2 regions of the Bacillus sp. A015 genome follow, and region 1 is predicted to be linked to the other one. Evidence: predicted binding sites of a transcription regulator. Region 1 holds the regulator's gene; the other holds the start of a gene.
The links. Region 1 encodes LexA, which represses DNA repair genes until DNA is damaged. Its sites were predicted from a motif close to CGAACATATGTTCG; they were not measured.
Positions count from the first base shown of each region.

Region 2: a site for LexA is predicted at 15,376-15,389, ahead of ruvA (Holliday junction branch migration protein RuvA). Genes of this name have one in related genera too.

Region 1 is NZ_JBSPZB010000020.1:1,284-17,615, reverse strand. Features, by position in the region: gene ACSLGF_RS15195 (CoA-binding protein) at 1-333, opposite strand, end outside; gene plsY (glycerol-3-phosphate 1-O-acyltransferase PlsY) at 488-1,069, shown strand; gene ACSLGF_RS15185 (HesB/YadR/YfhF family protein) at 1,180-1,455, shown strand; gene ACSLGF_RS15180 (hypothetical protein) at 1,495-1,806, opposite strand; gene ACSLGF_RS15175 (acyl-CoA thioesterase) at 1,810-2,232, opposite strand; gene tlp (small acid-soluble spore protein Tlp) at 2,336-2,578, opposite strand; gene ACSLGF_RS15165 (acid-soluble spore protein N) at 2,594-2,737, opposite strand; gene ACSLGF_RS15160 (FbpB family small basic protein) at 2,789-2,914, opposite strand; gene ACSLGF_RS15155 (TlpA family protein disulfide reductase) at 2,988-3,491, opposite strand; gene acnA (aconitate hydratase AcnA) at 3,557-6,286, opposite strand; gene sspO (small acid-soluble spore protein O) at 6,507-6,653, shown strand; gene ACSLGF_RS15140 (small acid-soluble spore protein P) at 6,670-6,816, shown strand; gene ACSLGF_RS15135 (Hsp20/alpha crystallin family protein) at 6,919-7,320, shown strand; gene ACSLGF_RS15130 (DUF2621 domain-containing protein) at 7,586-8,014, shown strand; gene ACSLGF_RS15125 (CcdC family protein) at 8,036-8,518, opposite strand; gene ACSLGF_RS15120 (cytochrome c biogenesis CcdA family protein) at 8,613-9,320, opposite strand; gene ACSLGF_RS15115 (aspartyl-phosphate phosphatase Spo0E family protein) at 9,530-9,703, shown strand; gene ACSLGF_RS15110 (YneF family protein) at 9,979-10,197, opposite strand; gene sirA (sporulation inhibitor of replication protein SirA) at 10,282-10,728, opposite strand; gene tkt (transketolase) at 10,927-12,930, opposite strand; gene ACSLGF_RS15095 (DUF896 domain-containing protein) at 13,118-13,348, opposite strand; gene ACSLGF_RS15090 (YneB family resolvase-like protein) at 13,418-14,065, opposite strand; gene yneA (cell division suppressor protein YneA) at 14,083-14,394, opposite strand; gene lexA (transcriptional repressor LexA) at 14,554-15,174, shown strand; gene ACSLGF_RS15075 (hypothetical protein) at 15,221-15,670, opposite strand; gene ACSLGF_RS15070 (IseA DL-endopeptidase inhibitor family protein) at 15,965-16,332, shown strand, end outside.
Region 2 is NZ_JBSPZB010000025.1:25,664-41,995, forward strand. Features, by position in the region: gene ACSLGF_RS16955 (Spo0B C-terminal domain-containing protein) at 1-376, shown strand, start outside; gene obgE (GTPase ObgE) at 398-1,684, shown strand; gene ACSLGF_RS16965 (ACT domain-containing protein) at 1,740-2,183, shown strand; gene pheA (prephenate dehydratase) at 2,202-3,080, shown strand; gene ACSLGF_RS16975 (3H domain-containing protein) at 3,280-3,822, opposite strand; gene ACSLGF_RS16980 (IscS subfamily cysteine desulfurase) at 3,826-4,968, opposite strand; gene nadB (L-aspartate oxidase) at 5,066-6,637, shown strand; gene nadC (carboxylating nicotinate-nucleotide diphosphorylase) at 6,619-7,482, shown strand; gene nadA (quinolinate synthase NadA) at 7,469-8,578, shown strand; gene safA (SafA/ExsA family spore coat assembly protein) at 8,711-9,958, shown strand; gene ACSLGF_RS17005 (YhcN/YlaJ family sporulation lipoprotein) at 10,092-10,709, shown strand; TPP riboswitch at 11,128-11,238, shown strand; gene thiC (phosphomethylpyrimidine synthase ThiC) at 11,364-13,124, shown strand; gene ACSLGF_RS17015 (hypothetical protein) at 13,158-13,307, opposite strand; gene ACSLGF_RS17020 (hypothetical protein) at 13,499-13,681, shown strand; gene ACSLGF_RS17025 (protein kinase family protein) at 13,920-14,564, opposite strand; gene ACSLGF_RS17030 (BofC C-terminal domain-containing protein) at 14,804-15,304, shown strand; gene ruvA (Holliday junction branch migration protein RuvA) at 15,453-16,058, shown strand; gene ruvB (Holliday junction branch migration DNA helicase RuvB) at 16,070-16,332, shown strand, end outside.

The DNA.
Region 1 (16,332 bases):
TTTCGCTTCTTCGTGATATACGCCTTGCTGTGCCCAAAAAACAGGTGCGTCCATTTCAAGAAATTCTTTTGCCACCTCAGGTAAAAATTCTGAACGTCTAAAGACATTGACAATATCAACAGGCTCTTGAATGTCTTTTAAAGACGCGACCGCTTTTACGCCAAGTGCTTCATCAATCGTTGGATTCACCGGAATGATGTCATAACCGGCATCCTGCATAGCTTTGGAGACCATATAAGACGTTCGGTGCGGCTGATCTGATAAACCAACAACAGCAATTCGTTTGCTGCTCTTTAATATACGACCGATTTCTTGTTTAGTAGGATGATTCATCCAGACACTCCTTTTCTTCTATTTTAGCGAATTTCTTCTGAAAAACAAAGCTCAATTCATTCTCCTTCTCTTTTTTCAAAAAAAGATCGCCATGTTTTTCATAAGATCATGTTAAAATGTAAGACAAGAGGGAGAATATAAAGGAGTTATGCAGATGTTAATTGCTTTGATGTTTATTTTGGCTTATCTACTCGGCAGTATTCCATCCGGTCTCATTGTCGGGAAAGCTGCAAAGGGAATCGATATCCGTGAACATGGCAGCGGGAACCTAGGTGCGACGAATGCATATCGTACGCTTGGGGTAAAAGCAGGGTCTATCGTTATTACAGCTGATATTTTAAAGGGGACTCTCGCTTCAGCTTTACCGTTTTTCATGCAGCTGGACATTCATCCCTTACTAGCAGGAGTTGCTGCTGTTATCGGTCACAGCTTTCCTGTCTTTGCAAAATTTAAGGGGGGAAAAGCAGTCGCTACGTCAGGCGGTGTGTTGCTATTTTATGCCCCGTTCTTATTTATCACGATGATCGCTGCTTTTTTCTTATTTTTATACATTAGTAAATATGTGTCTTTATCATCAATGCTGACTGGAATCTATACATTCATTTACAGCATATTCACCCAAGACCTATTCTTAATTATTGTTGTAGCCGTTCTTGCTGGCTTTGTGATCTACAGACACATCGCCAACCTCAAACGAATTCTCAACAAAACTGAACCGAAAATCAAATGGCTCTAGCCGTTTATTAAGTTTAAATATGTGGTAAAAGTACAGAAAAGCTGTTTTTGCATTCTGCATTTAAAAAAACAGCATGACTTCAAAAAGGGGCGATCACATTGAAATTAACGATGAAAGATGATGCACTAAATTGGTACAAGGATGAACTGGATTTAGAAAAAGGTGATCATGTTCGCTTTTTTGTGAGATATGGCGGGTGCAGTAATGTACAAAAAGGCTTTTCTCTCGGCGTCGCAAAAGATGAACCCCAAAATGCCGGCGCAACCGCTGAATTAGAAGGTATTACTTTCTTTATTGAGGAAAGTGATATTTGGTATTTTGACAACCATGATCTGCATATTGATTATAACGAGTCCGTGAAAGAACCAGAGTTTCATTATGAATAAACAAAAAAGATACCTCATCCCTCGGGTATCTTTTTTGTTTTATACATCAATATATAGTCCATACTCCTGAATGTTTCCTAAAGACCGCTCCTTTTGCAAGATCCTTTCTTGCGATTCACCGATCAGGTCAAAGTGAGGAAAGCCTTCACGGACATGAATCCATTCTTTTTTTAATCCATGTGTTTCTCCCCAAGCCATTAATTGCTTCATATCCTGACAGGCTGCCTTTGTGACGGTATTGGCATTTGGAAAACGGTCATCAAGCCAATAGTGCGTCAAAAAGGCGACTTTCCCTTGCCGAACAGCTGATTTCCATGCGTTCAAATCGCTTCTTTTCATACCAAATGCCATAGATTAACCCTGCTTTTTCGACTGTTCATATACTTTGTGCCAGGCAGGAAAGGCTTTTCTAAACTGAATAGGTCTAAAGGTGTCTTTGTCTACACAAATATGTGAGGTTGTCCCCGTAATAGCTGTCTGTCCATCAGGCTTTTGAATTTCATAGCCATACACCGTTTTGACACCATTGTATTCTTCAATCCACGTATGGATGGTTGCGGTTTCGCCGTACAGTAATGGTTTTTTATATCGAACCTGAAGATCTACAACAGGTGCAAGGACACCGTCTGCTTCTAGCTGCGCATAGGAAAATCCCAGTTCTTTTATCAACGCTGTTCTGCCGACTTCCATCCAAATTAAGTAATTGGCATGATAAACGATGCCCATTTGATCTGTTTCTGCATAACGGACTTCTATTTCTTTTTTGGATACATACACGTTTTCATCGCTCTCCTATCGAAACCTAAGGTCTCTGCCATTTTACCACATTCCAAAAGGTTCTTCTAAAAAGAGGCAATAAAATAAACCAGGAATCCCTGGTTTATTCGGTGTAGCCATTCTTTCTTGCTGCTTCTTCGTCCTTTATCTCAGAACGCATGGCGTCAATACTCGTTCTGCGATTTTCGTTTTTTTGCTTGATCATCTGCTGTTCTTCCTCTGTCGAAAGGGCCATCGCTTCTTCAGATTCATCAATATTTTCTAGCGTGTTCTCGATCATATCTTGGAGCTTTTCAACATTATCAGAACGATCATCTGGATTGGATTGATATGACTTACCATTCATCATGCTTACCTCCTATTATTCGCCCTTCGTCTGTATCACATCAGGCTGTTCATTTGATTTATTATGCATCTTTTTACCTTTATTGCGTTTGTATGCTACAGGTTTTGTCCCTAAATGGTCTGGTGTAAACTGTGCTTGTTTATCATGCTCTCTACCCATCATTCATCCCTCCCTCTTCTTTAGGATGAACGAAAACGGATAAAACATAACTTATTTCTGTCTAAAGCGCTCTTCCAACTTTTCTTCTAGCTGGTTTAAAAATTCCTCATTAGTTAATAATTCTTTCTTATTTTCAAGCACAAGCTCTTCAAATGTACGGCGTTTTCTTCTTCTCATTCCACTCACCTCCAGTGTATGTGTATTACATTTTCGCCAAAAAATTTAGAAAATAAGCAAAAGAGCTGAATCATTATAGATCCAGCTCTGTTTCAATTTCTTTTTTTGTCAGCATTTGATGCTTCACAGACATGATGCGTCCTTTTTCATCTAATATGTATGTAGTTGGATATGAAAGCACCTGATACCTCGCTTGAATGCCTTTTTGGTCCAATAAAACAGGAAGGGTCAGCTTTAATTCATCTCTGAATGCTGCAACATGATCCACACTCTTTTCAGTGGTCGTCAAATTCACCGCTAGTACTTCGACTTGATCATTCTCGCTTCTGATCGCATCTAGATCCGGCATTTCCGTTCTGCATGGTTTACACCATGTCGCCCAAAAATTGACGAGCACCTTTTTCCCGCGATAATCAGATAACGATACGGTTTTGCCATCAAGTGTTTTGAGCTCAAAATCAGGGGCCTGATCCCCTTTTTCAAGACCGATGGCCGGCTCTTTTGGCCCAAATAAATTCCACGCAAGTAAACCAATCAACACAAGTAAAACAGCGCTTGCCATTACTTTTTTCCACATGATTGATCCTCCACTATTTTAAAAAAGAAGAGAAAGCTTTCGGCCGCCTTCTCTTCTTCGCTTTATTAGTTGCTTGCCAATTTTTCACGCAGTACCATTTGAAGAATACCGCCATGACGATAGTAGTCAATTTCGACTTCACTGTCAAAGCGAACTACCACTTCAAATGTTTTCTCATTGCCATCTGTATCAATGGCTTTCACAGTGACAAGATCACGCGGACGAACTGTTTCATCAACATTTACTTCGAATGTTTCTGTTCCTGTTAGTCCATGAGTCTCTGCACTTTCTCCGTCTTTAAACTGTAAAGGAAGTACGCCCATGAAGACAAGGTTACTTCTGTGGATACGCTCAAAGCTTTCAGCTAGAACAAATTTAATCCCAAGAAGGTTTGTTCCTTTTGCAGCCCAGTCACGTGAAGAACCCATTCCGTAGTCTTTACCTGCTAAGATCGCAAGACCTGTTCCATCTTCTTTATAACGCATGCATGCATCATAAATGGATGTCACTTCACCAGTTGGCCAATACGTTGTATATCCGCCTTCTGTTCCCGGTGCAATCTGGTTCTTAATACGGATGTTTGCAAAAGTACCTCTCATCATAACATGGTGGTTCCCACGGCGAGATCCATATGAGTTGAAGTCTCTAGGCGACACGCCTCTTTCTTGCAAGTATTTACCTGCAGGTGTGTCCTTCCCAATTGCTCCAGCTGGAGAAATATGGTCAGTTGTGACAGAGTCACCGAATTTTGCAACAACGCGAAGTCCTTTAAGTGGCTCAACTTTGCCAGGTTCAACTGAAAGGTTTTCGAAGAATGGTGGGTTGTCAATATAAGTTGAATCCTCATCCCATTTGTATAGTGCATCATCGGTTGTTTTGATTTCATTCCAGCGATCGTTGTTATCAAAGACAGTTTCATACTCTGAACGGAATAATTCAGGTGTTACTGTGCTCTTAACAACACTGTTGATTTCGTCCATCGTTGGCCAAATGTCATTGAAATAGACGTTTTTGCCATCCTTATCGACACCGATCGGATCCTTTGTTAGGTCGATATCTACAGTACCCGCAAGTGCATATGCCACAACTAGTGGTGGTGATGCAAGGTAGTTTCCTTTGACAAGCGGATGGATACGTCCTTCAAAGTTACGGTTACCTGATAAAACTGAAGTGATCAGCAGATCATTTTCAGAGACAGCTTCCTCAATTTCTTTCTCAAGCGGTCCAGAGTTTCCGATACATGTTGTACAGCCATATCCGACAATGTTAAATCCAAGGTCTCTTAGGTATGGAAGAAGTCCTGAGTTCACAAGGTATCCTGTTACAACCTTTGAACCTGGCGCTAGTGACGTTTTCACATAGTTTGGTACCTTCATACCAAGCTCACTTGCTTTCTTCGCGACAAGACCTGCCCCAATCAAGACGTATGGGTTAGATGTATTCGTACAGCTCGTAATCGCTGCAATCGCAATCGCACCTGTCTTCATGACAGCTTTTTCACCGTTTTGAAGATCAAATTCGATTTGTTTATCCAGCTCTGATTTATCTAAACCGAACCCTTGGTTCCCTGCTGGGCTTTCGATGTGTTTATGGAACGTGTCTTTCATTTCAGAAAGTGGAATCAAATCTTGTGGACGTTTTGGACCAGATAAGTTTGACTCAATTTTAGAAAGATCAATTTCCACGACATCAGTAAAAATTGGTTCCTCAGCATCTGGCGTATAGAATAAACCATTTGCGCGAGAATATTCTTCAACGATATTAATTTGCTCTTCATCACGGCCAGTGAGACGTAGGTAAGCAAGAGCTTCCTCATCTACTGGGAAGAATCCGCAAGTAGCACCGTATTCAGGCGCCATGTTCGCAATCGTTGCACGATCAGCTAATGGCAGCTGTGCAACGCCTGGTCCGAAGAATTCAACAAACTTGTTCACAACGCCTTTTTCACGTAGTACTTGCGTAACTTTTAATGCCAAGTCAGTTGCAGTTGTTCCGTTTGGAAGCTCCCCAACTAATTTAGCGCCAATGACTTCTGGTACTGGGAAGTAAGATGGCTGGCCAAGCATACCAGCTTCCGCTTCGATACCGCCAACTCCCCATCCAAGAACACCAATTCCGTTAATCATTGTTGTATGAGAGTCAGTACCAACTAGTGTATCTGGGTAAGTGATGATCTCGCCATCTTCTTCAATTGCATGAACAACACTTGCAAGATACTCTAAGTTCACTTGGTGAACAATTCCTGTTGCAGGCGGAACAGCTTGATAGTTGTTAAACGCTTTCTTTGCCCAGCTCAGGAAGTTATAACGCTCTGCGTTACGTTCGAATTCTAAATCCATGTTAATGTTTAATGCGTCTTCAGTTCCAGCTTTGTCAACTTGTACCGAGTGGTCAATGACAAGGTCAACTGGAATTTCAGGGTTGATTTTATCCGGGTCTCCTCCGACATCTGCCATTGCTTTTCTTAAAGAAGCAAGGTCAACGACGGCTGGTACACCCGTGAAGTCTTGTAAAATAACACGAGATGGTTTAAATGGAACATCAATCTCTTTTACCTCGGCAGTTCCCCATTTTGCCAAGTTTTCAACGTGTTCCTTTTTGATCACTCTACCGTCTACTTGGCGAAGCACTGATTCTAACAGTACCTTAATGGAATAAGGCAGCTTAGAAACATTTCCGATTCCTTGTTTTTCTAGTGCTTCTAACGAATAATAGTGATACGTTTTCCCATTTGTCGAAAACGTTTTTCTAGATTGAAAAGCGTCTTGTTTAGCGACTTGCTGCTGTTTCGACATGTCCAAAATCCCCCTTTTGATGATCAAGATCAATTTCAATTCTCAGAAAAATCGTCGTATTTCACCACAATTTTCTCACAATTTCATCTTAAAACAAATTCATACATAAGTAAATAACAATACTTTTATTAAATTCAATAAGTTTATCTTATCATTAGGAAATGATTACTCTTCATAAACCGAGTGGCGCGGGTTCATACTAATATTGAGGTGATAGAACATGACAAAACGAAAAGCAAATCATGTGATTGACGGCATGAACGCAGCCAAAAGCCAAGGAAAAGGTGCAGGCTATATTGAAAATGATCAGCTCGTTTTAACAGAAGAACAAAGACAAAACAATAAAAAACGCAAAAAGAACCAATAAGAAAGGAGCAAGAATCATGACGAATAAAAACACAGGGAAAGACATCCGTCAAAACTCTCCTAAGGAGCATCATGGCAGGCAGCCTGAGCCATTATCAGGCAGTAAAAAAGTGAAAAACCGCAACCATTCAAGACAAAAGCACAATTCACATCATGATATGTAAACATTCCTTTCTCATCCCGTGACCAAACGGGACGTTTTAGGTCTTTCACACATTTCAGTTTTCAACATATGATTTATTATGAGATGTGATGGAGGAGTGTTTATGGAGAATGAAAAGCAAGTGAATTCCTCTGATTTTCTTGAAATAGATGATTGGCTTAATGTGTTAATGGATGATCCTTTTGCCTGGTATGATGAACACCTCCCAATTGATCTTTATGAAACAAGCCGTGATTATATTATTGAGATCGATATCTCTACCCTGTCGATCACTGATGTAAAGCTGACCTTCGCTGGATATGAGCTCACTCTAGCTTTCACGGCACAAAAGCCAAATGATGAAAGCGAACAGCAAATTGAAAAAAGTGTCATGCTCCCTTTTTATTTGAATAACAAAGACATTGACACAGAATACGAAAACCGAATCATATCGATAAAAATTAAAAAATATTCTCATCATCAAGACGGGGCATTTTCCTTTCAAATGCCGCATTTCAAACATTAAGAGCCCACCTTCATTTTTTTGGTGGGCTCTCTTCCGTTCGTTTCAAGTCAATCCCTTTTGCGAACCACCATGGCCAAATAGTAGAGTCGCGATACGATAATATATTCTTTTTCTACTAAATGGTTTGGGTCCTTCTAGTAAATGGACGTCTATCAATGAAAAAGGGGCGCTTATAGAGAAAAGATACAGACATTTTTGTTATTTTCTTCTATCATCTCTTCATGTAAAATAAGATAGAGACATAAGGGGTATAAGGAGTGAGAACATGTTAAGCGGCTGGTTTTTGTGGTTCATTTTATTTTGGGGGACAGTGATGATCGGATTACTAGCAATCGGTGGCTTTTTTATGTTTCGCAAATTTTTAAAACGATTGCCGAAGGAAGACGGGAAATCAGAACTTGATTGGCAGGATGAATATATTCAAAAGAGCCTGCACCTATGGCGGGATGAGGACAAACAGCTTTTAAATGAGCTCGTATTACCAGTTCCAGAGCTGTTTCGAGATGTCGCCAAAGAAAAAATTGCGGGTAAAATTGGCGAACTGGCATTAAAAGAACAGGCTGCCAGCATTAATTTAGACTTAATCATTCGCGGCTATATAATCGCTACGCCAAAGCGAGACCATAAGTTTTTACTTAAGCGCCTGCAAGAAAAAAACATCGATCACACGCCATACGAATCGCTATTAAAATAACCTCCTTTTTAAAAAGGAGGTTTAATTCATTTGAGCCTGCTGCGGATCTAATTGTTTAGACAGCTTTCTAAACGATAAATACATGGCGACCCGCCAAGGCACGATCATGCCAAAGGCAAGGATCCAAAACATCCCGCTTAACGCACCATAATCAATGGAAGAACTCAGGATGGTCTTCATGCCAATACGAATAACAAGAAGACCAATGAGAATGAACACAAATGCTTTTGATCGCTTTAGATAAATTTCATTCCCTCTAATTTCAAATTTTGATGTTTTAATTAAAAATATGGAGAAAAACATCCCCACTGTGATCGCCTCAAGAAATTCGGCTCCAGTTACTTGAAACATAGGGACCAAAAACATCAGAGCGCCAGTGCTCATGAATATAGGAGGTAAAATAATTTTCTTCGCGGTTGCAGGTTTTGCAGATGATTTAATGCGAATAAACATGACGGCTACCGCCATACATACTGCAATTATAGAAGAGATTATGATCATCATATCAAATCATTCCTTTATTCTTTAAGGTCAGTCTATGTATAATATACTCCAATTGACGAAAAAAAACCATTCGCCGCGACTGTAGAAAACGATTTCAAAAGCCTGTAAATCCACCAAACAATGATGAGAACATAATGATAATCCATGTTAGAAGATCAAAGAACAGTAAAATCCCTACCACAATCATAATGATCCCGCCAATTCTCATGATGAGCTGCTGACGCTTTCTGATCCACGCCATTTTCGTGATGAAAAAGGACAGAACAAAAAACGGAATGGCAAAGCCTAATACATACGCAATCATATAGGTCACAGCGGACTCCGGTTTGTTGCTAGCAAGTGTGATGACAGCTGATAAAATCGGGCCGGTACAGGGTGTCCATCCAGCGGCAAAACCCATTCCGATGAGAATCGATCCAAAAAAACCAGCCGGACGATTTTTAAACTGCATCCTCTTTTCCCCCATGAGAAAAGAAGGCTGGAATACACCAAGAATCATAAAGCCAAAGAAAATAATGAGAATCGCCCCAATTTGACGAATCGCTTGATGATATTCAATAAAGAACGAACCAACGAACGATGTCCCAAAGCCAATCGCAATAAAAATGATAGAGAACCCAATTAAAAAGAATAATGTATGAAGCAGACTTCTTCTTCTCAGCATCACCTTCTCAGATTTCACTTCATCTATACTAACACCCGTGATATACGATAAAAAGGCTGGGTAAAGCGGAAGACAGCACGGTGAGATAAAAGAAAGAAACCCTGCTCCAAAAGCTAAAAAATAATTCAGATCTGACAAAAGAACACCCCCCTTCTTATAATATACAACAAGAGATGACAAAATCATTTCATTTTTTTTACATCATCTCAATAAAGATGGTCTATTCTCTTAAAACCTTATATAATTTAATTTGACATCGAGATAACGAATCCTTTAAATTTGAAAATAAACCTTAATATGGATATAATAGAATCGATTCTTTTTATCAAGATTTGCATGAAAGGAACATGACTTTGGTAAAAACATCATTATTAACTCAAATTGAAGAAAAAAGAGAAGAGCTGATGAAAGTTGTCTTGCATAATGGGATGACATCAACAGTGACCATCGAACATAGCCAGCAGCTAGATCATCTCCTCTTACAATATCAACGACACCTACACTCAAACTCAGCCAACTAATCATATCTCATGATATAAACCATGCCGCACGATTTTAGAAAAGTTGATATGTGTGACAATAAACGAAACAAAAACCTCTGATCACAGGGGTTTTTTGTTTTTGGTCTTTCAGATGATGCTTGACGCAGACGCCATAATAAAAACCACCTTCCCTGCTTCATTCATGCAAGTACAGTGGTTTTAAGCGTCTGATGAAGGTGACTTCAATAAAGAAAGGACATAGCTTGTCCATTCTTTATGACCATGTTCCATCTATGATCATAATATCGTACGTATTATTTCGCTTGGTTGTTCATGGCTTTCATCATTTGATTGATTTTCTTTTGGGACGGTTTCATGCCCATTTGCATCATCATCATACGAAGCATTTGTTCATTAATTGGTGGATTCTTTTTTAAGTAGCTCATCATATACTTACGAGCAATAAAGAATCCGAGTGCAACTCCTGCAAGCAGTGCAACAACGCCTACAAGGATGACAACCCATAAATCCATAATTCTTCCTCCTTCATGTTGTCTCGTATAAAGTGTACTAAACAAAAGGCTATTATACAACATTTCACGTTCAATTTTATTTTTTTAAACAAAATTCCTCACTTTTACCGGATTGAGCCACCCGTGCTTCTTTGATCCAAAGTCCATGGCAAGGAAGCAAGGACTGATTTTTCTCAGCACTTCAAAAAACACCGCTTCTGCCTCATAACTACCCTTGGCAGACATTTGGATATAACGATCTTTGATAATGAATGCAGCTGTTCCTTTTCCATCTGGTAATGAGGCGCTGTAAATCGAGCCTATTTGTGTATAGTGAATGTTCGTTAAGTTGTTCATTAATCGCTGGTGCATATGAAAAGCAGGGATTCGTTTCGTCACGTAATCCACTTGCTTAACAAGCATAACCAATTCATCTTCCGTGCGGTTCGTCCAGTGTAACGACTCAAACAAATGAAACAAAATAGATTCTCTGCCAAAATAATGATGAGCAAATTCATCCTCAATCCAATAAATATAATAATGGCGTTCCATGTCTATCCCTTCCTTTCACATTTCGTCAATCTCGTTTATTGCTTGTATTATACAAAAATGTGAAAGAAAGAATTGTCTATATATGAAGCAAGAAGAAACTAGTTTTGTCAAAAAAACAAGAAAAAAGAAAAAAGTTTGCAGAGCGGATGGAAATGCTCTGCAAACAGGTAGCAAAAAAGCATGATGCTTGGAAATCGATTATTTATTAAGCTTCGCTTTCACACGGCTGACCACGTTACTTACAGTAAATCCGTATTTCTCAATAATGGTTTCACCTGGAGCAGAAGCGCCAAATTTATCAATCGCAATCACGTCGCCATCAAGACCAGTGTAACGCTCCCAGCCAAGTGAAGCACCCATTTCAATCGCAATACGTGCTCTCACTGCTTTAGGTAGGACTGACTCTTTGTATTCGTCTGACTGCTGATCGAAGCGATCCCATGCAGGAAGACTCACAACAGAAGCGCGGATGCCTTCTTTTTCAAGTGCCTTTTGCGCTTCAATCGCTAAACCGACTTCAGATCCTGAAGCGAGTAAAAGTGCTTCTGGCTGAGCATCAGCAGCTTCAACGACAACGTATCCACCTTTTTCTACTCCCTCATATGCCTTCTCTGGTGCTTGGTCAATCGTTGGAAGGTTTTGACGAGTGAGTACTAGTGCTGTTGGTTTATCCGTTGAAGATACAGCCAGTTTCCACGCTGCAGCTGTTTCGTTTCCATCTGCTGGACGAATGACAGAAAGGTTAGGCATCGCACGTAATGAAGCAAGTTGTTCAACCGGCTCATGCGTTGGCCCATCTTCACCGACGGCAATACTATCATGCGTAAAGACATAAGTGACTGGCAGTCCCATTAATGCAGCAAGACGAATAGCTGGTCTTAAGTAATCTGAGAAAACAAAGAACGTTCCGCCGAATACACGGAGACCGCCGTGAAGTGCCATACCGTTTAACGCGGCACCCATTGCAAATTCTCTGACACCAAACCAAATATTTTTACCGGCATAATTCTCTCTGCCAAAGTCATCTGTATGTTGAATCGTTGTTTTATTTGATCCAGCAAGGTCAGCGGACCCACCAATAAAGAAAGGTACTTGTTTCGCAATGCCGTTTAATACTTCGCCAGAAGAAGCGCGAGAGGCAAGGCTTGAGCCTGCTTCATAAACAGGAACCTCTTGATCCCAATTCTCAGGAAGCTTCCCTTCGATCGCAAGCTTCAGCTGGGCTGCTAGCTCTGGATATTCTTTTTCATATTGCTCGAATAGCTCATTCCACGCTGCTTCTTTTTTCTGACCAGCGTCTTTTACAGCTTCTTTGAAATGATCGTACACTTCAGAAGGTACATGGAAATCTTCTTCAAACGTCCAAGAATAAGCTTCCTTCGTCAGCTTTGCTTCCTCGCTGCCAAGCGGTGCACCATGCACACCAGAAGTTCCCGCACGGTTTGGAGATCCGAAACCGATCGTTGTTTTCACTTCAATGAGTGTAGGTTTGTCCGTACTTTGTTTTGCTTTTTCAATAGCAGCAGTCACTTCTTCGATGTTGTTGCCGTCTGTTACGTAAAGAACTTCCCAATTCATCGCTTCAAAACGATTCTTCACATTTTCAGAGAATGAACGATCTAGGTCGCCATCTAAAGAAATATCATTTGAATCATAAAGAACAATTAAACGGCCTAAGCCTAAATGACCAGCAAGTGAAGCAGCTTCAGAGGAAATTCCCTCCATTAAGTCTCCGTCTCCGCAAATGCTGTATGTATAGTGGTCCACAACGTTAAAGTTGTCTTTGTTATACGTTTCCGCAAGATGTCTTTCTGCAAGTGCCATTCCAACTGCCATGGCAATCCCTTGTCCTAAAGGACCTGTTGTGGCATCTACACCTTCTGTGTGTCCAAATTCAGGATGTCCAGGTGTTTTGCTTCCCCATTGGCGGAATTGTTTTAGATCTTCGATGCTAAGGTTGTATCCGCTTAAATGAAGCATGCTATATAAAAGCATAGAGCCATGTCCCGCAGATAAAACAAAACGGTCTCTGTTAAACCAATTTGGATTTTGCGGACTTACGTTTAAGTGATTCGTCCATAAAGCGTATGCCATTGGTGCAGCACCCATTGGCATTCCAGGGTGACCGGAATTCGCTTTTTCAATTGCGTCTATGGAGAGAGTACGTATTGTTGCAATAGATTTCAATTCAATCGTTTCCATATAAATCCCCTTCCGTATCTTGTGTACACCATTATCATAAATCTACTGTCCTTTTTTCACAACTATTTCACGCTGAAAAAAAAGGATTTTGTCACATTTAGTTTATCGATCACCTAAAAACTTATGCAAATAAGAAAAAAGATGAGAATATTCTTCCCATCTTTTCAAAATTCAAGAAATCCTAGTCTTAATGAAGGTTCTGATCTCTTTCTCTTTTTAATTTTTCTGGTGTGACATCGTTTCCTTCAGGATCGACGATTTTCACGGTTTTAAGTGTATTTTTCATAGAAGAACGAAAAGCTTTTAAATATTCTTCTCTTAAATGCTTTTGTTCTGTTTTTTCAGCGTCCGACAAACCGGTCTCTTTCGACTTTTTTGAAAGCTCATTTATTCTTGCAAGCTGCTTTTTAGAAATCATGACAAACTCCTTTAAAACATTTTCTCTACATACTACTAAATATCATTCATTTTTACAACAATTCACACTTTACGTGGTAAGAGCTTTTTCATATTCTTGATACCTTCTATGCACCGTCGCCTTTGAAATGTCAAAGCCTAGTGCCTGAAGTGTTGCTGCAATTTCGGCGAACGTCATGTTGTTTTTTCTTAATCGAACAATTTCTGAAATCGGTACTTCAATTCGCTCACGGCCAGGCGCCTGCTCATGGTGTTTTAAATTGAGTTCAGGCTGATACCCGCGCTCAACAGCCCTCTTCATTCCCCGCTTAATTTTCAGGTTATGAATTTTTCGTTGATACTCTTCCACGATTCCTACAATCTCAATGACCATCTCATCTGCTTCTGAAAGCTCAAGCTCTCCTCTATGAAAAACACTATACACCTTTACTTTCTCTTTAAAAAGACAATGAAGAAGCGCAATTTTTGCTTGTCCTCTTCCAAGGCGCGTCTCATCCTGAATGAGAACAGCATCTATTGACTCTTCTTTCAGCGTAGCAAGCATATCAAAAACACCATTACGATCTAGATCGTATCCACTCGCTTTTTCTTTAATGACTTTGACCACATTCATCTTGTGCAAAGCAGCTAAAGCTAGCAATTCTTCTTCTTGTCTTTTCAGCGAGGTTTCCTGCTCTTCTTTGACAGTACTTACTCTCGCATAAATGATTGCGTTCATGTCTTCAATCGACCTTTCTACTGTACTGTTGCAAGTTGATATACGACTGGATGCTCTTTTTTGACTGGTATCACAAGGATGTCGCCAGGCTGGATTTCAGTTGAAGCAAGATCATTGTGTTCGGTTACCCAGTCAATAAACGCATTTTTGTCGATTGTTTTACTGTCGTTTACTTGATCAGCTAACCCCCAAAGAGTATCACCTGATTGAACCTCTATTTTAACATATTGATTTGGATCATTATGGCTAGTGACTGCGATAAGTGAGAGAAATATGCCAACGATGAATGAGAATACCCCAATAAAAATAATAGATTCTTTTAACCTCATAATGTCATCTCTCCTAACAGAATATGTGTTCGCTCTTTCTGTCATTCATTATAAATACGAACAAACGTTTCTGTCAAACGTTTTTTTCGAACCTATGTTTGTACTGTTAGGAAAAACATGCTATAATTTCTTTAAAATTGACGTTTTGAGGTGCAAAAGATGACGAAGCTATCAAAAAGACAACTCGATATCCTGACATTCATCAAAGAAGAAGTAAAAAGCAAGGGCTATCCCCCATCCGTTCGTGAAATTGGAGAAGCTGTCGGTCTAGCATCCAGCTCAACTGTCCATGGACATTTAGCTAGACTAGAAACAAAGGGTTTAATTAGAAGAGACCCGACAAAACCTAGAGCGATCGAAGTACTAGATGAAGAGGAAATGAATATTCCAAAGAGTGCTGTAATGAATGTACCAGTCATCGGAAAAGTAACAGCAGGCCTGCCTATCACGGCTATTGAGAATGTAGAAGAATACTTCCCGCTTCCAGAGACTTTTGCAGCGCCAGATGAACAAGTATTTATGCTTGAAATTATGGGAGAAAGTATGATTGATGCGGGTATTTTGGACAAGGACTATGTCATTGTGCGTCAGCAAAGCACCGCCAACAATGGAGATATTGTGGTCGCCATGACAGAGGAAGATGAAGCCACAGTGAAACGTTTTTATAAAGAAGATACACACTTTAGATTACAGCCAGAGAACCCATCAATGGAACCGATTATTTTACAGAATGTGAGTATACTAGGTAAAGTGATTGGCGTATTTAGAAATATTCATTAAAACAAGCCGGTATATCATCAGCTGCTGATGAGAACCGGCTTGTTTTTTATGAACAAGAATAAGCAAGAATGCTCGAACTTGGGAACGAACCAAATGTAAAGTTCGGCCATATAAAGCCTGTTGTACGGCCAAAAGGCTGTGAGGAAAGCACATACATTAAAAATACTTGACCGTTTCTAAGGAACACAATCGTCCATCTTCTATTACATCCCGCAGCAAACTGAACAGTTTGCTGGCCTCCACTTACACTTTGCCCTGAAATAAGTGACTGCATACTTTGAGGCTGAGAGACTGCTTGCTGATACTGTGAGATGATATGCTGCGGCGGAGCTGGCGGGGCTGATTGTCCGCCTGAACCTTGCCCTGGCCCAGTACCTCCCCCTCCGATTGGAAACCCAGGAAATCCTCCAACTTGAGGAATAGGAAGCGATGGCCATCCTTGTACCTGCCTATCATATAAGTACCCATTCCACATACCTTCATACGGATGATACATATGAAACACCACTTTCTTAGACATTCATCACGACAGTATATGTCATAAATGAAAAAGGGTGTTGAACGTCCAAATAGAAATTTTTCCAAAAGACGTTTTGTTCTTCTGTAGAACGGTTAAATAGTAGTGAAGAAGAAAAATTAAAAAAATGAAAACTTTTTGTCTCGCTCAAACGTTATATAGATAGAAAGAAAAGAAATAAAAAACTTTTAGATTTAATACTTGTAATATCACTGTAATTATTGTAACATTTGTAACATAAGAAGTTTTCATTTAAAAAAGGAGGCAATCGCCTTGAAAAAATTATTTGTTTTATTAACTGCTATTATGCTTATGATCTCATTACAATCAACAACACTGGCCGCTTCCAAAAAACCAGCCGCTTTAACAAATAAAGAAGCGTTACATATTGCCCTTGATGCAAGAGAACACTTTTGGAGTGCGATGTCAGGCTACAAAATTAATGAACATTCAGATTACAAATTAAAATCATTTAGTTATAAAGACATGACGTACAACTATCTTTCTAAAACATTTGATACAAAGAAAAAACTAAACAGCTACCTATCTCAAGTTTTCACAAAAGATGCGATCACTCATGGTTTAAAAGACTATCAGTTTATTGTTCATAATGGGAAAATGGCTGTTCCAGTCGGTGACGG
Region 2 (16,332 bases), on a different contig from region 1:
TCCCCAATTGGCCTATTACTTTCTAACATTTAATTGGGAGTCGCATTTTATCACCCTAGAATATGAAGTGCTTGGTGAAGCCCGAGACTTATCAGCATATGAATCGCAGCTGCTAACGGTAACACGGGAGTTGTTTTCGATATTCGATCAATCAGTTTGCCAAAAAGCTGAAAATCATTTAACAGTCACGTTCCAAACAGATCATGAAGAGAATGATGTGATCTTATATTTTGATTTCAAAGGAAAATTAACAAGTTTGGATGCGTTAAATGTGTTTCATGACGCAAACTATCCATGTATGAGTATAACGCAATTTCATGTGACGTCTCATGAGTCCATGATTGAGCTTTGTTTGAGGCAAGAACGAGATATGTGATGCAGAGAAACGGAGGAAGTTATGTTTGTAGATCAGGTTAAAGTGTATGTTAAAGGCGGTGACGGCGGAAACGGTATGGTGGCGTTCCGTCGTGAAAAATATGTGCCAAAAGGCGGCCCAGCAGGCGGCGACGGCGGAAACGGTGCAGATGTTGTATTTGAAGTGGACGAAGGCCTCAGAACGTTGATGGACTTTCGTTATAAGCGCCATTTCAAGGCTGATCGCGGCGAGCACGGGATGAGTAAAAACCAGCATGGACGAAATGCTGAAGAAATGGTCGTCAAAGTTCCACCAGGCACGGTTGTCTCAGATGCAGAGACGGAACAAGTACTAGCTGACTTAACAGAGCATGGGCAGCGCGCAGTGATTGCAAAAGGCGGACGAGGCGGACGTGGAAATTCACGTTTCGCAACACCGGCAAACCCTGCACCACAGCTTTCTGAAAACGGTGAGCCAGGTAAAGAACGTGACGTCATCTTAGAATTAAAAGTGCTTGCGGATGTTGGACTCGTTGGTTTCCCAAGTGTCGGGAAGTCGACGCTGCTTTCGATTGTCTCTTCGGCTAAACCGAAAATTGCAGATTATCATTTTACAACGCTTGTGCCGAACCTAGGAGTTGTCGAAACAGACGATAGCCGAAGCTTTGTCATGGCGGATCTGCCAGGACTGATCGAAGGAGCACACGAAGGCGTTGGCTTAGGTCATCAATTTTTACGTCATATTGAGCGTACACGTGTGATTGTCCATGTCATTGATATGTCTGGACTTGAAGGGCGTGACCCATACGAAGACTACGTGACGATTAATGAAGAGCTTGAGCAATACAATATGAGATTGACAGAGCGTCCGCAAATCATTGTGGCCAACAAAATGGACATGCCAGATGCAGATGACAATCTAGCCGCATTTAAAGAAAAACTAACAGATGACTATAAAGTGTTCCCAATTAGTGCGATCACACGAGAAGGGCTTCGTGAGCTCTTATTTGAAATCGCCAATCAGCTTGAAACGACACCAGAATTCCCACTCTATAATGAAGAAGAGCTGTCTGATAACCGTGTGATGTACAAGTTTGATGAGGGAGATGCACCATTTGAGATCTCGAGAGATCCTGATGGTACGTTTGTCTTAACTGGTAAAGCACTTGAGCGACTGTTTAAGATGACAGATTTCTCAAGAGATGAATCCGTTAAACGATTCTCCAGACAACTGCGCGGAATGGGTGTCGATGATGCCTTACGTGAGCGCGGTGCGAAAGATGGCGATATCATTCGTCTGCTTGAGTTTGAATTTGAATTTATTGATTGATCACAAGGAGGGTCCAGTCCATGGGCTCTCCCGTTTTTAAAAGGGGAGAAAACAGGTGAAAGAAGAAACGTTCTATTTAGTGAGAGAGGATGTACTTCCAGATGCGATGCGAAAAACGCTTGAAGTCAAAAAGCTGCTTGATCGCAAAAAAGCGGATTCAGTTGCCGATGCTGTTCAAAAAGCGGATTTAAGCCGCAGTGCTTTTTATAAATATCGAGATGCTGTTTTTCCGTTTTATACGATGGTCAAAGAGCAGATCATCACATTGTTTTTCCATCTTGAGGATCGGTCTGGAGCTCTGTCAAGGCTGCTGCAAATTGTGGCTGACTCTGGCTGTAATGTGTTATCCATTCACCAAACCATTCCGCTGCAAGGAAGAGCGAATGTCACCCTATCGATCAGTACGGCTGGCATGGCAGATGATATCAATACCGTCATGAATCAATTAAGAAAACTTGAATTTGTCGAAAAAGTTGAAATTCTAGGTTCTGGAGCGTAAAAGGAGAGATTATAGCAGATGAAGCAATTAACTGTAGGTTATTTTGGACCAGAGGCAACATTTACTCATTTGGCCGTATGCTCTTGCTTTCCAAAAGATGCAGTGCAGCGGGCCTATGCAACGATCCCGCAATGTATGGATGCTGTTTCAAAGGGCGAAGTCGATTTGGCGGTCGTTCCGCTTGAAAATGCACTCGAAGGATCTGTGAACTTAACGATTGATTATTTAATTCATGAAGAAGCACTGTCCATCGTTGGTGAAATGACAGCACCGATTCGGCAGCATTTGCTTGTCCATCCATCGAGAGCGGAGAGCTGGGAAATATTAGATGTGATTCAGTCACATCCGCATGCAATTGCCCAGTGTCATCAATTTTTGAAAAAGCACTACCCTCATATTCCGCATCGCCCAGTGGAATCAACAGGCTATGCAGCGAAATACATCAGTGAGCATCCAGATGAAGCTGTTGGTGCGATTGCCAATGAGATTGCTGCAAAAACGTACGGATTAACCATTGCGAAAAAAGACATTCATGATTATCCGCACAATCACACACGCTTTGTTATTTTACATAAAGACCCTAAGGCATCGTTTCCGATGAATTCTGGTTTTTCTTCAAAGCCAAAAACGACCATTGTTGTCAGTCTGCCAAAGGATGACCAATCAGGCGCTTTACATCGCGTGCTATCTGCTTTTTCCTGGCGAAATCTGAACTTGTCAAAAATTGAATCTCGCCCGACCAAAACAGGTCTTGGACATTATTTATTTATCATTGATATCGAAAAAGAAATGGATGATGTCCTTGTCCCTGGCGCGATTCAAGAATTAGAAGCCATTGGCTGTGAGGTCAAGCTGCTCGGCAGCTACCAAACATATGAATTAACGAATGAAAAATAATGTCCTGTGCAGGACATTATTTCAGATTGTTGACAAAGGGCTAAAATGAACTTTATTTTAGCCCTTTGTCTTCTTTTCAGCGTGATAGAAAACCTTTGCAGTCTAGGAAGGACGAGCACCGGAGCGAATTTGAGATTCGTGAGCACCGGCACGCAGGACTGACACAGAATGCGAGGGTTTGTCTACATGCTGTATTTTTTTAGTCTTTAATCAGAAATCCAGCGTCATCTAGCGCTTGAATGGCTTGGTCAAGCTGCTTTTGGCTGTAGGAAGTGAGTGTATGTAAGTGTACGCCGTCTGTAAGCTCTGACAAGTAGGAGGCGCCAGTGTTAGAAATGTGATGAACGAAGTCAGCTGCTTGTTTACGTGTGCTCACTCGAATGGAGGCAGTCAGTTCTCCATAGACTGGGTGCTCTATGATCACGTCTTTCACCGTCACACCAAAATCTACAATCAATGTCAGCTCTTCTTCTGTACGAAGAGGATCATGCTTGCAGGCGATGATTTGTTCAATTTCAGTTTCTGGCGCATGAAGCGGCGCCATATACACATAGCCTTGGCTTGTGGCGATAATGGGTTCGTTTTTTGCTTTTAATAATGATATATCTTGTACAATGACTTGTCGTGATACAGCGGCCTTTTTAGCTAAAAAGCTTCCCGTAAGCGGTGTCTCTGATTCTTTCAGCCACTGTAATATGGCCTTTCTTCTTTCTTCGCCAATGAGCTTCCTCTCTTGCTCCACGTCTTATGCTCCTTTCTTCTCCTTTTGCAAGTTCTCAAATGTATGCAAAAGCTGATCGATGTCATCTGTTGATGACCGTCGTCCAAATGATATTCGAATGAATTGAAGGGCATCACGATCTGATACATGCAATGCCTTCACAGCAGGGGAAGGGTGATGGTAACCAGAAGCACATGCGCTTCCAGTTGATATACAAATCCCATGCCGGTTACATGCTAACATTACATATTGTCCTTCAAACCCTTCAAAAAAACAACCAATAATATGAGGCAGCATGCGGTAATTGTTATTGTCCTGAAGCGTACGGACAGGCAGCTGACGTTTTTTTATCTGCTGAAGAAAATAATCACGAAGCTGCTCATCTCGTTTATGCTGCTCATCGAGCTTAAGCATCATTTGTTCACTCGCCGCAGTAAAAGCACCGATGCACGGAACGTTCACAGTTCCTGGACGTAAGCCGTTTTCCTGCACTGCATCTGCATATAAAGGCTTCCAAGGGACATGCGCACCCATATAGACAGCGCCAGCGCCCTTAGGTGCATACACTTTATGACTGGAGATGGACATGGCATCGACTCCAAGTTCCTTGATGGACACATGAATCTTTCCGAATGTTTGCACAGCATCTGTATGAAAAAGAATTTGTCTTTCTTTTAAAAGAGGCGCTAATTGAGCCAATGGCTGGATAATCCCTGTTTCTGAGTTTGCATGCTGGATGGACACTAGACCTGTTTCAGGCAATAAAGCTTGTTTGAGGATCTCCTTTGTGATGATCCCTTCTTCATTCGGTTCTATGATCGTGACCTTCACGCCGAGGCGTTGCAAGGCGTTAACCGCGTGGTGAACGGAAGGGTGTTCTACTGATGTGGTAATGACGTGCTGTTTATGTGCGGGCAGCCCGTTCGTGATCGATTGAATCGCAAGGATATTGGATTCAGTTCCGCCACTTGTAAAGTAGATGCCGTCTGGTTCGCCCTTAAGCATCGTAGCGAGTGATTGTCTGCTGTAAGTCAATATGTCATTTGCTCTTCCCCCTGCATCATGAAGGCTGCTTGCATTCCCGTAGCAATCTTTGCTCAGCTGTTGGAATACATGTAGAGCTTCTTCAGAAACGGGTGTAGAAGCTGCATAATCTAAATAGACCAAACCATCCATCTCCTGTGTGAAAATTTTTTCTTGTATTTATTGTAGTGTTGTGTAATGATATGTGTCAAGACAGGTGTAAACGACAGGAGGGGCGATTGTGTCATCAATTAAAAAAGTCATTGTGGTGGGATCAGGCATTGCAGCGCTTTCCTTTGCGAAAACCATATCAGAAAACTGCCAAGTCATCATGATGACAAAAAAACAATTTTCCTCTAGTAATTCCATGCTTGCACAAGGAGGAATCGCTGCTGCCTTTTCAGCACATGATTCAGTTGATCTGCATGTGCAAGACACGCTAGCTGCTGGCTGTGATCATAATGATGACCAGACCGTACAGGAGATCGTGTGTCTTGGAAAACGCCTTGTGAAGCAGCTTGAAGCAGAAGGCTGTCCATTTGATCGGAATGAAGCGGGAATGCCGCAGTTAGGTAAAGAGGGGGCACACACCCGTAATCGCATTTTGCATGGAGGAGGAGATCAAACAGGTAAAACCCTCGTGCAGTTTCTGAAAAGTCAGCTTGGCTCACATATTCATTTATACGAATATCATCATGTCATTGATCTATTAGTTCATGAAGGGAAATGTGTCGGTGTTGTGTGGAAAGATGAGAAAGGACACGTACATACCATGACCGCAGATGCAGTGGTTTTATCCACTGGTGGCTGCGGATCTCTATATGAGACAAACACAAATGATTCTTCTGTAACAGGAGACGGGCTGATGATGGCCTACCGAGCCGGAGCACAATTAGCGGATCTCGAATTTGTTCAATTTCATCCGACCCTTTTGACGATCGCTGGAAAAGCAGTCGGTCTTGTTTCAGAGGCAGTGCGAGGGGAGGGAGCTTATTTAGAAGATGAAACAGGCAGGCGGATCATGAAAGGGATTCATCCACAGACAGATTTAGCTCCTAGAGATGTGGTCGCTAGAGCTATTTTTCATGAGCAGCAATTAGGTCATCATCTGTATCTCAACATCCATGATATTCCGCATTTTTCTATTCGTTTTCCAGCGATTGATGCGATGTGTCAGCGGGCGGGAGTCGATATGGCAAGCGGCCGGCTGCCAGTTTCCCCTGGTATGCATTTTTTAATGGGCGGAATCAAGGTCAATGAATATGGAGAAACGACCGTTCAATCGCTTTTTGCCATTGGTGAAGCGGCTTGTACAGGGTTACATGGCGCCAATCGACTGGCAAGTAATTCTCTTCTGGAAGGTCTCGTTTTAGGAAGCAAAGCGGCTCGGCGTATTGAGCAATTGTCAAAACAGGAAGAAATAATCCCATCTCTTTCAATACAAGAAGTATGGTCTGTCCCGACTATGTCAGAGGCTCAGCTTAGAAAATGGATGACAGCATATGCCGCGATTGTTAGAGATGAAAAAGGCTTGCAGACCTTACTCGATGAATTAGAACAAGTCTCTTTTCAGCAAATTAATGTGAAGGATATCACAAATAAACAGATTGAATTAAGCAATCAATGGGCATTAGCGACTTGCCTTGTTAAGTCTGCATTACTCCGTACAGAAAGCAGGGGCAGCCATTATCGAATGGATTATCCAAAGCGGAATGATGCCTTGTGGCGAGGGAAACAGATTGTACATGAAAAAGGCCACATTCACATCATGAAAAATGAAAGGATCGGTGCCAAATGGAACGTTTACAGTTAAAACAAATGCTCACTCATTTTTTAAAAGAAGATATTGGCTTTGGAGATGTATCAGCTGATGCCATCTTTGAAGACAAGAAAGGTACAGCTTATATCATTGCAAAACAATCGGGTGTATTGGCAGGATCACCAGTCATTGAAATGGGGTATGGCCTGCTGAGTGAACAGATTCAAACTGAACTGTTTTTCCAGGAGGGTGATTGGATTCATTCAGGTGCTGTACTGGCTCAAATAAGAGGCCCAGTCAACGACTTGCTAAAAGGAGAACGGGTCATTCTTAATATATTACAGCGCATGACAGGAATCGCCACCTTAACACATGAAGCGGTGCAGCGATTAGCTGATCCGTCTATTACGATCTGTGATACGAGAAAAACGACACCCGGCTTGCGTATGTTAGAGAAATACGCAGTGAAAGTAGGAGGTGGAAAGAATCATCGTTTCGGCTTATCGGATGGTGTGATGATAAAAGATAATCATATTGCCGCATGTGGTTCTATCCGTGAAGCTGTAGAAAAAGCAAGAGCATACGCCGGTCATATGGTGAAAATTGAAGTGGAAATTGAATCAGAAGCACAGCTCATGGAAGCCATAGATGCAAAAGCAGATGTCATCATGTTTGACAACTGCTCCCCCGACGAAGTAAAGCGTTTTAAACAAATGACACCAGAGACGATCCTGACAGAAGCATCAGGAGGCATCACATTAGAGACATTACCAAGCTACCGGGGGACAGGTGTAGACCTCATTTCACTTGGTTTTCTGACACATTCTGCTCCATCATTTGATTTTAGTATGAATATGGAATTCAGCCATAAAGGGGGAACGACTCATGTCCATGCTTGATGTACTAGCGAATCAACATTCGGCCATGATGCCAGATGAATATAAACACCGCTCTTATGAAGAGATGAAGCAGCGTGTGTTAGACATTAAACGAGCTTTTGGATCAAAGCTATTTATACCAGGCCATCATTATCAAAAAGATGAGGTCATTCAATTTGCAGATGCAACAGGTGATTCATTGCAGCTAGCGCAAATAGCTGCTGACAATCAAGAGGCAGAATACATTGTGTTCTGCGGTGTTCACTTCATGGCAGAAACGGCAGATATGCTGTCAAAAAAAAATCAGCACGTCTTGTTGCCAGATATGAGGGCAGGCTGTTCAATGGCAGATATGGCGAACATGAAACAAACGGACAGAGCATGGGAACAGCTCACTGATCTATTTGGAGATACGATACTCCCGCTTACTTATGTCAACTCAACAGCTGATATTAAAGCATTTGTCGGCAAGCATGGCGGGGCGACCGTCACATCTTCAAACGCTAAGAAAGTACTGGAGTGGGGGCTAACACAAAAAGAGCGGATTCTGTTTCTCCCTGATCAGCATTTAGGGCGTAATACAGCCTTTGATTTAGGTATCCCACTAGAAGAAATGGCTGTCTGGGATCAAGTAGAAGAAAAGCTCATCACCGATCAGCCGCTCCATCGCATCAAAATGATTTTATGGAAAGGGCATTGCTCCGTACATGAGAAGTTTACCGTTCAGAATATTGAAGAAACGAGAAAAAGAGATCGTGACATTCAAATCCTTGTCCATCCAGAGTGCACGCATGAGGTGGTAAGAGCTTCTGATCTAGCTGGTTCAACGAAATTTATTATTGATACGATCAAGCAGGCGCCAGCAGGAAGCAAGTGGGCGATCGGAACAGAAATGAATTTAGTCAAACGCATCATAGACCAGCACCCGGATAAACAAATTGAATCCCTTAACCCAGATATGTGTCCATGTTTGACCATGAACCGTATTGATCTGCCTCATTTGTTATGGTCACTTGAAAGTATTGAGAAGGGTGAGCCAGTTGGTTTGATTCAGGTTAATGAAGAGATAACAAAAGAGGCTTTGCTTGCATTAAATAAAATGCTCACCATTAAATAAAGCATCAGCCCCTCCTATCAGAAAACAAGTTTTTATCATATCGGCTTGTAAATAGGCATAAATTTATGTTGAAACATATTGTACTTCTGACATAACCGCTACGTTCACGTTTTGCAATAGGAGGGGAAAACGTTGAAAATTCATATTGTGCAAAAAGGAGACTCCCTTTGGAAAATTTCAAAGAAATACGGAGTCGACTTTCAAGAATTGAAAAAACTAAATTCACAGCTCAGTAATCCAGATTTGATCATGCCGGGTATGAAGATCAAGATTCCATCTAGTGGTGTTCCTGTGAAAACAGATCACCAAAAAGTGAAAGAAATGCCAAAGCAGAAAGAACATCCGTATGTGAAAGAAAAGCCAAAGGATGTCGTGCAAGTGCAAGATACGAAACCGAAGGAAAAGCCAAATGAACCGGTACCTTATGTACCGCCAGTGCCAAAGATCGAGCAGCCAGTTTTTCCGCAAGTTGATGTGAACTATTATCAGACCAATCTCTACCAGCCATTCACGTCTCCTTCCCAAAAAGAACATCATGAGAAAAAAGATCACTTTTATGAAAAGAAAGATCATGTTCATGAGAAGAAGGACCATAAAGATCACAAGGATCATTTTCATCATGAAAATAAGGAATATAAAGATCACAAGGACCATTTTCATCATGAAAATAAGGATCATCACAAAGATGAAGTGGCAAAGGGATATGATCCATTTATTCATATTCCGCATCAAAAAGAGGAGGGAAAAGATATGGAGCATAGCAATTACCCAAACCTTCCTAACTTCCCACAAATGCCGAATGTTGGAGGGGCAGCAGTAGGAGGAATGGCAGAAAATAAAGATCATCACCAGCATCACCAGCATCACCAGCATCATCATGAATCATATGATCCTTATTATGGTCATGGTCATTACATGCCTGCGATGTATCCATATCCGCAGCAAATGGTGCCGGCTTCACCTATTTTACCGGGATCAGGTCTTTGTTATCCGGTCCAGCCGTATTATCACCATCATATGATGCCGTATCCTTACCCAGCTCAGCCGTATTATCCAGCCTATCAAGCACCAGCTTACTACGGGGAAAATCATGAGCATCATGCAAACGATGGACATCACTGGCACCACCACATGCATCCAAATACAGGCGCAAATGCGAACGTTAATCAAGGCTTTTATCCAAACGCTTCAAATGAAGCATATGGCAAGGAAGACTGCGGATGTGATGATGGCATGAAGCATCATCATCAGCCATGGCCTGGACATTATCCAAATCCTGTTCCTTATGGTCAAATGGGATCTTATCCAGCTCAGCCTTACATGCAGCAATATCCAAATCAATCGGTTTTCGCAAGACCAGAAGAAGACGAAGAAGATTAATGACAGAAGGGACGATCTCAATCGTTCCTTTTTTTGTTTATAACTGACAGCTTGATTTTCCCCTGAACTGTACATGCTAAAACAGAGCCAGTTTCGCGCTCATGAGCTTGAATTTGTACAGGGGGTTTTTCGTTTGAGACAACAATGGCAAAAAACAATCGCATTAGTGCTTCTTCCTATTGGTTTAACTGCATGTGGTACAAATGACAATGCGGGTGTAGATACTCGTCATAATCAATCAGGCCAGCCGGTCGGTTATCATTCGAATCAACGGGCGGCAGACAACAACCAAGATAACCTAGGCCCAGTTTCTGAGCTTATGGAAGGGATGAACGAAAATACAACGAATGTTGATTATCGTTCACGTCCTACGGAGGATCAAGTGAGAATGCCGCTTACTGGCGGAGATGGACGCTACAGTCATGGAGATATGAATTATCATAACCAAATGTCGTTCTCTGGCTACGATAAACAAGAGAACATACAGCGTTCACGAAAAATTGCGAACCGCGTGAATAAAATGAATCACGTAGCAGACTCACAAGTTATGGTCACTGATGAAAATGTGTATATTGCGATTAAATCAGATGGACGCCTGACGGAAGAGGGCGTATCACAAGTAGAAGAAGCAGCGACTCGTTATGCAGATGGAAGAGCTGTCCAAGTCATCAAAGATGAAGGAACATTCACACGCTTCAGAGAGATGAGAAAAACGCAATTTGAAACAGGCCAAACAGGCATGACCCGATAGTTGAATAAACAAGGCTAGAGTTCATTACGAATTCTAGCCTTGTCTTAAAAATACATCTTGATGCCTATATAAAATTCGTAAAAGAAATAACAGCCAAATCAAAGTAATAAAATACCAGCAATAATGGATGTCCACTTCATCATCGTCCGATTCATCACTGATAAATGTTAGAAATGTTTGTAATCGACTAGAATTTCCTTTGAACAAGTGGTTTGTATAAAGATTCTCCGTTTAGATTAATACATAGCAGGAAAAAAGGATCAATGATTATTTCTGATTTGATCGAAATAAAGGGGAAGCTGTTGTATAGAAGTTTGCATATCATGCTCATCGGTGCAGCTTGTAGGGGAAAGGAACTATTTTCCTGAATCTTCTTCTTTTCATATCGTCTCTATGATAAACTGATGTGGAAATCAATAAAAGTGACTAGGGGTGCCCGCTAAAGTGGGCTGAGAGAGAAGCTTAAGCTTCTTAACCCTTTGGACCTGATCTGGCTCGTACCAGCGTGGGGAAGTTGAAGATGATACATGTGTCATATGAATGACATTCATGTTTTTTCTGACGACGAAACCAGGTTCTCAACATAGAGCCTGGTTTTTTGCTGGTGCTGATTCCATCCTGTCCGATGACAAAAAGAGAAGGAGAGAACAGCAGATGAAAGAAAAGAAAAATGTCCCATCAACCCAATCTTTACTATCAAGCTTTGACGGAAGTCGAAAGGTGTATGAGCAGGGCTCAAGACCTGACATCTTGGTGCCAAAAAGGGAGATTAGGCTCTCAAATACTGTGACACAGGCGGGCGACATTCAAAATGACCCGATCCGTGTGTACGATACAAGTGGACCGTACACAGATGAAAACGCCCATATTGATGTTACAAAGGGTTTAAAGCGTCTTAGAGCGGCGTGGATTAAAGAAAGAGGAGATACAGAAAGCTATGAAGGGCGTCATGTGAAACCAGAAGATAACGGGTATCGTTCAAAGGGGAAAGAGTCCTTTCATCCTGTCCATACTGATTTTCATCATGTGCCGCTCCGCGCGAAAAATGGCGCCAGTGTGACACAAATGCATTATGCAAAAAAAGGCATCATCACACCTGAAATGGAATTTATCGCTTTGAGAGAACAGCTGAGCCCTGAGTTTGTTAGAGAGGAAGTAGCTAGCGGAAGAGCAGTCATCCCAGCGAATATTAACCATCCTGAAAGTGAGCCGATGATTATTGGAAAGCATTTTCACGTCAAAATCAATGCGAATATTGGCAATTCAGCTGTGACGTCATCCATCGATGAAGAGGTAGAGAAGATGACGTGGGCGATCAGGTGGGGGGCAGACACAATGATGGACCTGTCCACTGGGAAGGACATTCATACAACGAGAGAATGGATTATTCGGAATTGCCCAGTCCCAGTAGGAACCGTTCCCATTTATCAGGCACTTGAAAAAGTGAATGGAGTGGCAGAAGATTTGACGTGGGACGTGTACAGAGACACATTAATTGAACAAGCAGAGCAAGGTGTAGACTACTTCACGATTCATGCGGGCGTGCTATTAAGGTATATTCCGCTTACAGTCGATCGGGTAACGGGAATTGTGTCAAGAGGCGGAGCTATTATGGCAAGGTGGTGTCTCGCTCATCATCAAGAAAACTTTCTTTATACCCATTTCGAAGATATTTGTGAAATTATGAAAACCTATGATATTGCTTTTTCTCTTGGAGATGGACTCAGACCAGGTTCGATCGCTGATGCAAATGATGAGGCGCAGTTTGCAGAGCTGAAAACGCTAGGGGAATTGACAGAGATCGCCTGGAAACATGATGTACAGGTGATGATTGAAGGACCTGGACATGTCCCAATGGATAAAATCAAAGAAAATGTCGATAAGCAGATGGAGATTTGCAAAGAGGCACCATTTTACACGCTAGGACCTCTTACAACAGATATTGCCCCTGGGTATGATCACATTACATCCGCTATCGGCGCTGCCATGATCGGCTGGTATGGAACAGCCATGCTCTGCTATGTGACACCAAAAGAGCATTTAGGTCTGCCGAACAAAGAAGATGTGAGAGAAGGCGTCATTGCTTATAAAATTGCCGCACATGCAGCTGATCTAGCAAAAGGACATCCTGCTGCTCAAAAGCGCGATGATGCATTATCGAAAGCCAGATTTGAATTTAGATGGCGGGATCAATTCCACCTGTCACTTGATCCAGAAAGAGCTTTGGCGTTCCATGACGAAACATTGCCTGCTGAAGGCGCAAAGACCGCTCACTTTTGCTCCATGTGCGGACCGAAGTTTTGCAGTATGAAAATTTCTCATGATATCCGCAATCAATCAGAAGAAGTGAAAAAAGAGATGGAGAAGAAGGCAAAAGAGTTTATCAGCCAAGGAAGTCAAATCTATCAATCCTAAAAAAAGAACCTCGCACTCCTTTTGTGCGGGGTTTTATAAAACGGCTGAAAAGGCTTTTCTCACGAGATGGAAAAGTGCTCTTACTGCAATAGCCATGATTTCCATACTCGGAATCAGGGCATCTGTTAAATGAAACAAGACCGTTTGTCTCTCTGGAGATGTTCGTTTCTTTTTCTTTTTCATGAAGACAGCCTCCTTTTTAAACAATATACTTCTTTGCAGATCAGAGAGATAGAGATGTTGTGTGAATTTAAACAAAATTTAAACTTCTTGTGTTAGAAAGGAAAGAAGGAGGGGAAACGAGTTGAGTAGAGAATGAATGAAAAGAGCTGACCTTACCAGTTAGCGAACAAGAAAGAGTGGAAGGTGATCTTATGATGAAAGTATTTAAGGTAACATTTCATATGAACAATGGGGAAGTGCTTGATTTCGAGCTAAAACGTCCAGCTACCTATGATGTGTATAAAAAAATTGAGGAATCCAATCAATGGTTTAAGCTGAATAATGAAATCATTAATCTATTAAATGTCAATAGTATCCATGTAGAAACAGAATAAAACAAAAAATCCGCTCGGAAAGAGCGGATTCAGATTGTTGACAAAGGGCTAAAAATGATCTTTATGTTAGCCCTTTTTCTTCTTTTTTTCAGCGTGATAGAAAACCTTTGCAGTCTAGGAAGAACGAGTACCGGAGCGGAGCGAATTTGACATTCGTGAGCACCGGCACGCAGGACTGACGCCGAATGCGAGGGTTTGTCTACACGCTGAAAGCCGCTCGGAAGGAGAGCGGCTTTCGTTATGCGGAGAAATCATTTCGGTTGTTTAGCTGGCCGCGGGAGAGCCAGTTCTTTTTATACAAATAGGCAATCACTTCAAGCCAAAGACGCGGCGCTTTTTTAGGGAAAAAAGGTTTTTGGTAATAGGCGTAAGCGGCTTTTAAATCATCCCATTGATGGCATGTTTTCGTTTGGGTGAAGCGGGCAACGTCAATCACCTTAACGAGGCCTTCCTTTGTTAAGAGCAGGTTGCGCAGATGGATATCTGAAGGGTTTAACCCTTTCTCACGTGCTTCTTCTAGCGCTTCATCTACTTGTTCAATCATTTGTTTCTTGATCGGAATACCCTTTGTCAGGCATTCATAGAATGTGTAGCCTTTAATATATTCCATTAAAATATACTGATCCCCAGACTCATAAATCTCAGGGTAGTATGACGAACCGGAAAGTTTTTCGTAAATTGCTGCCTCTTTGCGGGCAATGTGTTGATAAGAAGGGAAAAAGACTTTTAGCGCCATTTTCTTGCCAGCTTTTTTATATGAAAATACATAGGCACTTCTTCCTTTGCCGCACAGCTCAAGCTCTGCCGGTTTTAAGGCGAGCTTATTAAAACGTTTTTCTTCATGATACTGAATCGATTCGGCTAATCTTTTGATATCTGACATTGACTTCACCTTCTTTGGTTTCAGTTTATGCGGCTGAAAAACGAATGATGAAAAAACTGTTTCATTCGATAAAGCAATGGATTGTATAAAACATAACATTTACGAATGAAGGATACAACGAAAGACTCTTAAATCGAGTCAGTGTAATCGGTTTGGTTAATGTTTAGAAAAATGGGTCAAACTACATATGTCATGCATCGATCTTATGTTCTAAAGAGGTGTAAATAGTGAAAGTGAAGATGAAACGTTTCGTTACAGGACTTATCATGACAAGTGTTCTTTTTTTCGCTGCGGATATGGAAGGAAAAGAACACTTGCAAAAGCAGTCAAACACCATCACCGTGCAGCTTGAAAAAGTCTATCTAGACGGCGATGTGAGTATTGAAAGACACCGGGCATCATTAGAAGACAAAGACACATTTTGGACGCAGTATAAAGGCTGGACGCTGGTAGAACAACAAGAGGGTTTTGCCCTTTTTAGAAAACAAATTGATGATATCTCTCCATTAAGTAAAGCAAATGGATATATCGGATTATCAGAGGACGGTGTCATTTCTACGTTTCATGGAAGGCCAGGCGGCTGGGCGGAGCCTATTCATCTCTTCTTTCAAATTGATACGTCCCGTTTAGAAAGCCATGTGGAGGAGCAGCTTGAGCAAGGCATTCCTTTTCGAACAAAGGATGAATTTGAGCATGTGCTTGAAGTCATGAAACCTTACCGAAATGAAATATCATTTTAAAGTGTGTGACAGCTTGCTGGTGTGAAGACCGCAAGCTGTTTTTCATGGTTGCGCCGTAAAAATATACTGAGCGAACGTATGTTAACTTTTATTGCGGTTTTCTCTTCGATTTATGTTACAATGAAGAACAGTCAAAGAGGTGAAAACGGTGATAGAGTTTGTGAAAGGGACCATTGATTATGTGTGCCCGCAATATGTTGTCATTGAAAACGGCGGAGTGGGATATCAAGTCTATACCCCAAACCCGTTTATCTATCAAGTAAATAAACAAGAAACGATTTATACGTATCATTACATAAAGGAAGACGCGTTTTCGTTATATGGATTTCAAACACGAGAAGAAAAAGCGTTGTTCACAAAACTGTTAAATGTCACAGGGATTGGACCAAAGGGTGCACTTGCGATCCTTGCATCCGGTGATCCTGGCGCTGTCATTTCAGCGATAGAACGTGAGGATGAAGCATTCCTTATTAAATTCCCTGGCGTTGGCAAAAAAACAGCTCGTCAGATCATTCTAGATCTAAAAGGAAAGCTTGCAGATGTGGTGCCAGAAATGATTGGCAACTTATTTAATCACGAGGATCATATTCAGATCGAAACGCAGCAAACCGCATTAGATGAAGCGCTTGAAGCCTTAAGTGTCCTTGGATACGGTGATCGTGAAATCAAAAAGGTTCTGCCTTTATTAAAAGAAGAGAAAAATCTCACAACCGATCAATATGTGAAAAAAGCTTTACAAAAAATGTTGAAATAGGGTGATGTCTCATGGATGAACGGCTCGTCTCAACTGAAGCAGACAACCATGAATCAGCCATTGAGCAAAGTTTGCGGCCGCAGACGCTTAGCCAATATATTGGTCAGCAAAAAGTAAAGGATAATCTCAGCGTGTTTATTGAAGCTGCCCGGATGAGGCAGGAAACGCTGGATCATGTCCTTTTATATGGACCGCCTGGACTAGGGAAGACAACGCTTGCGTCGATCATTGCCAATGAAATGAATGTTCAGCTGCGTACAACGTCTGGACCAGC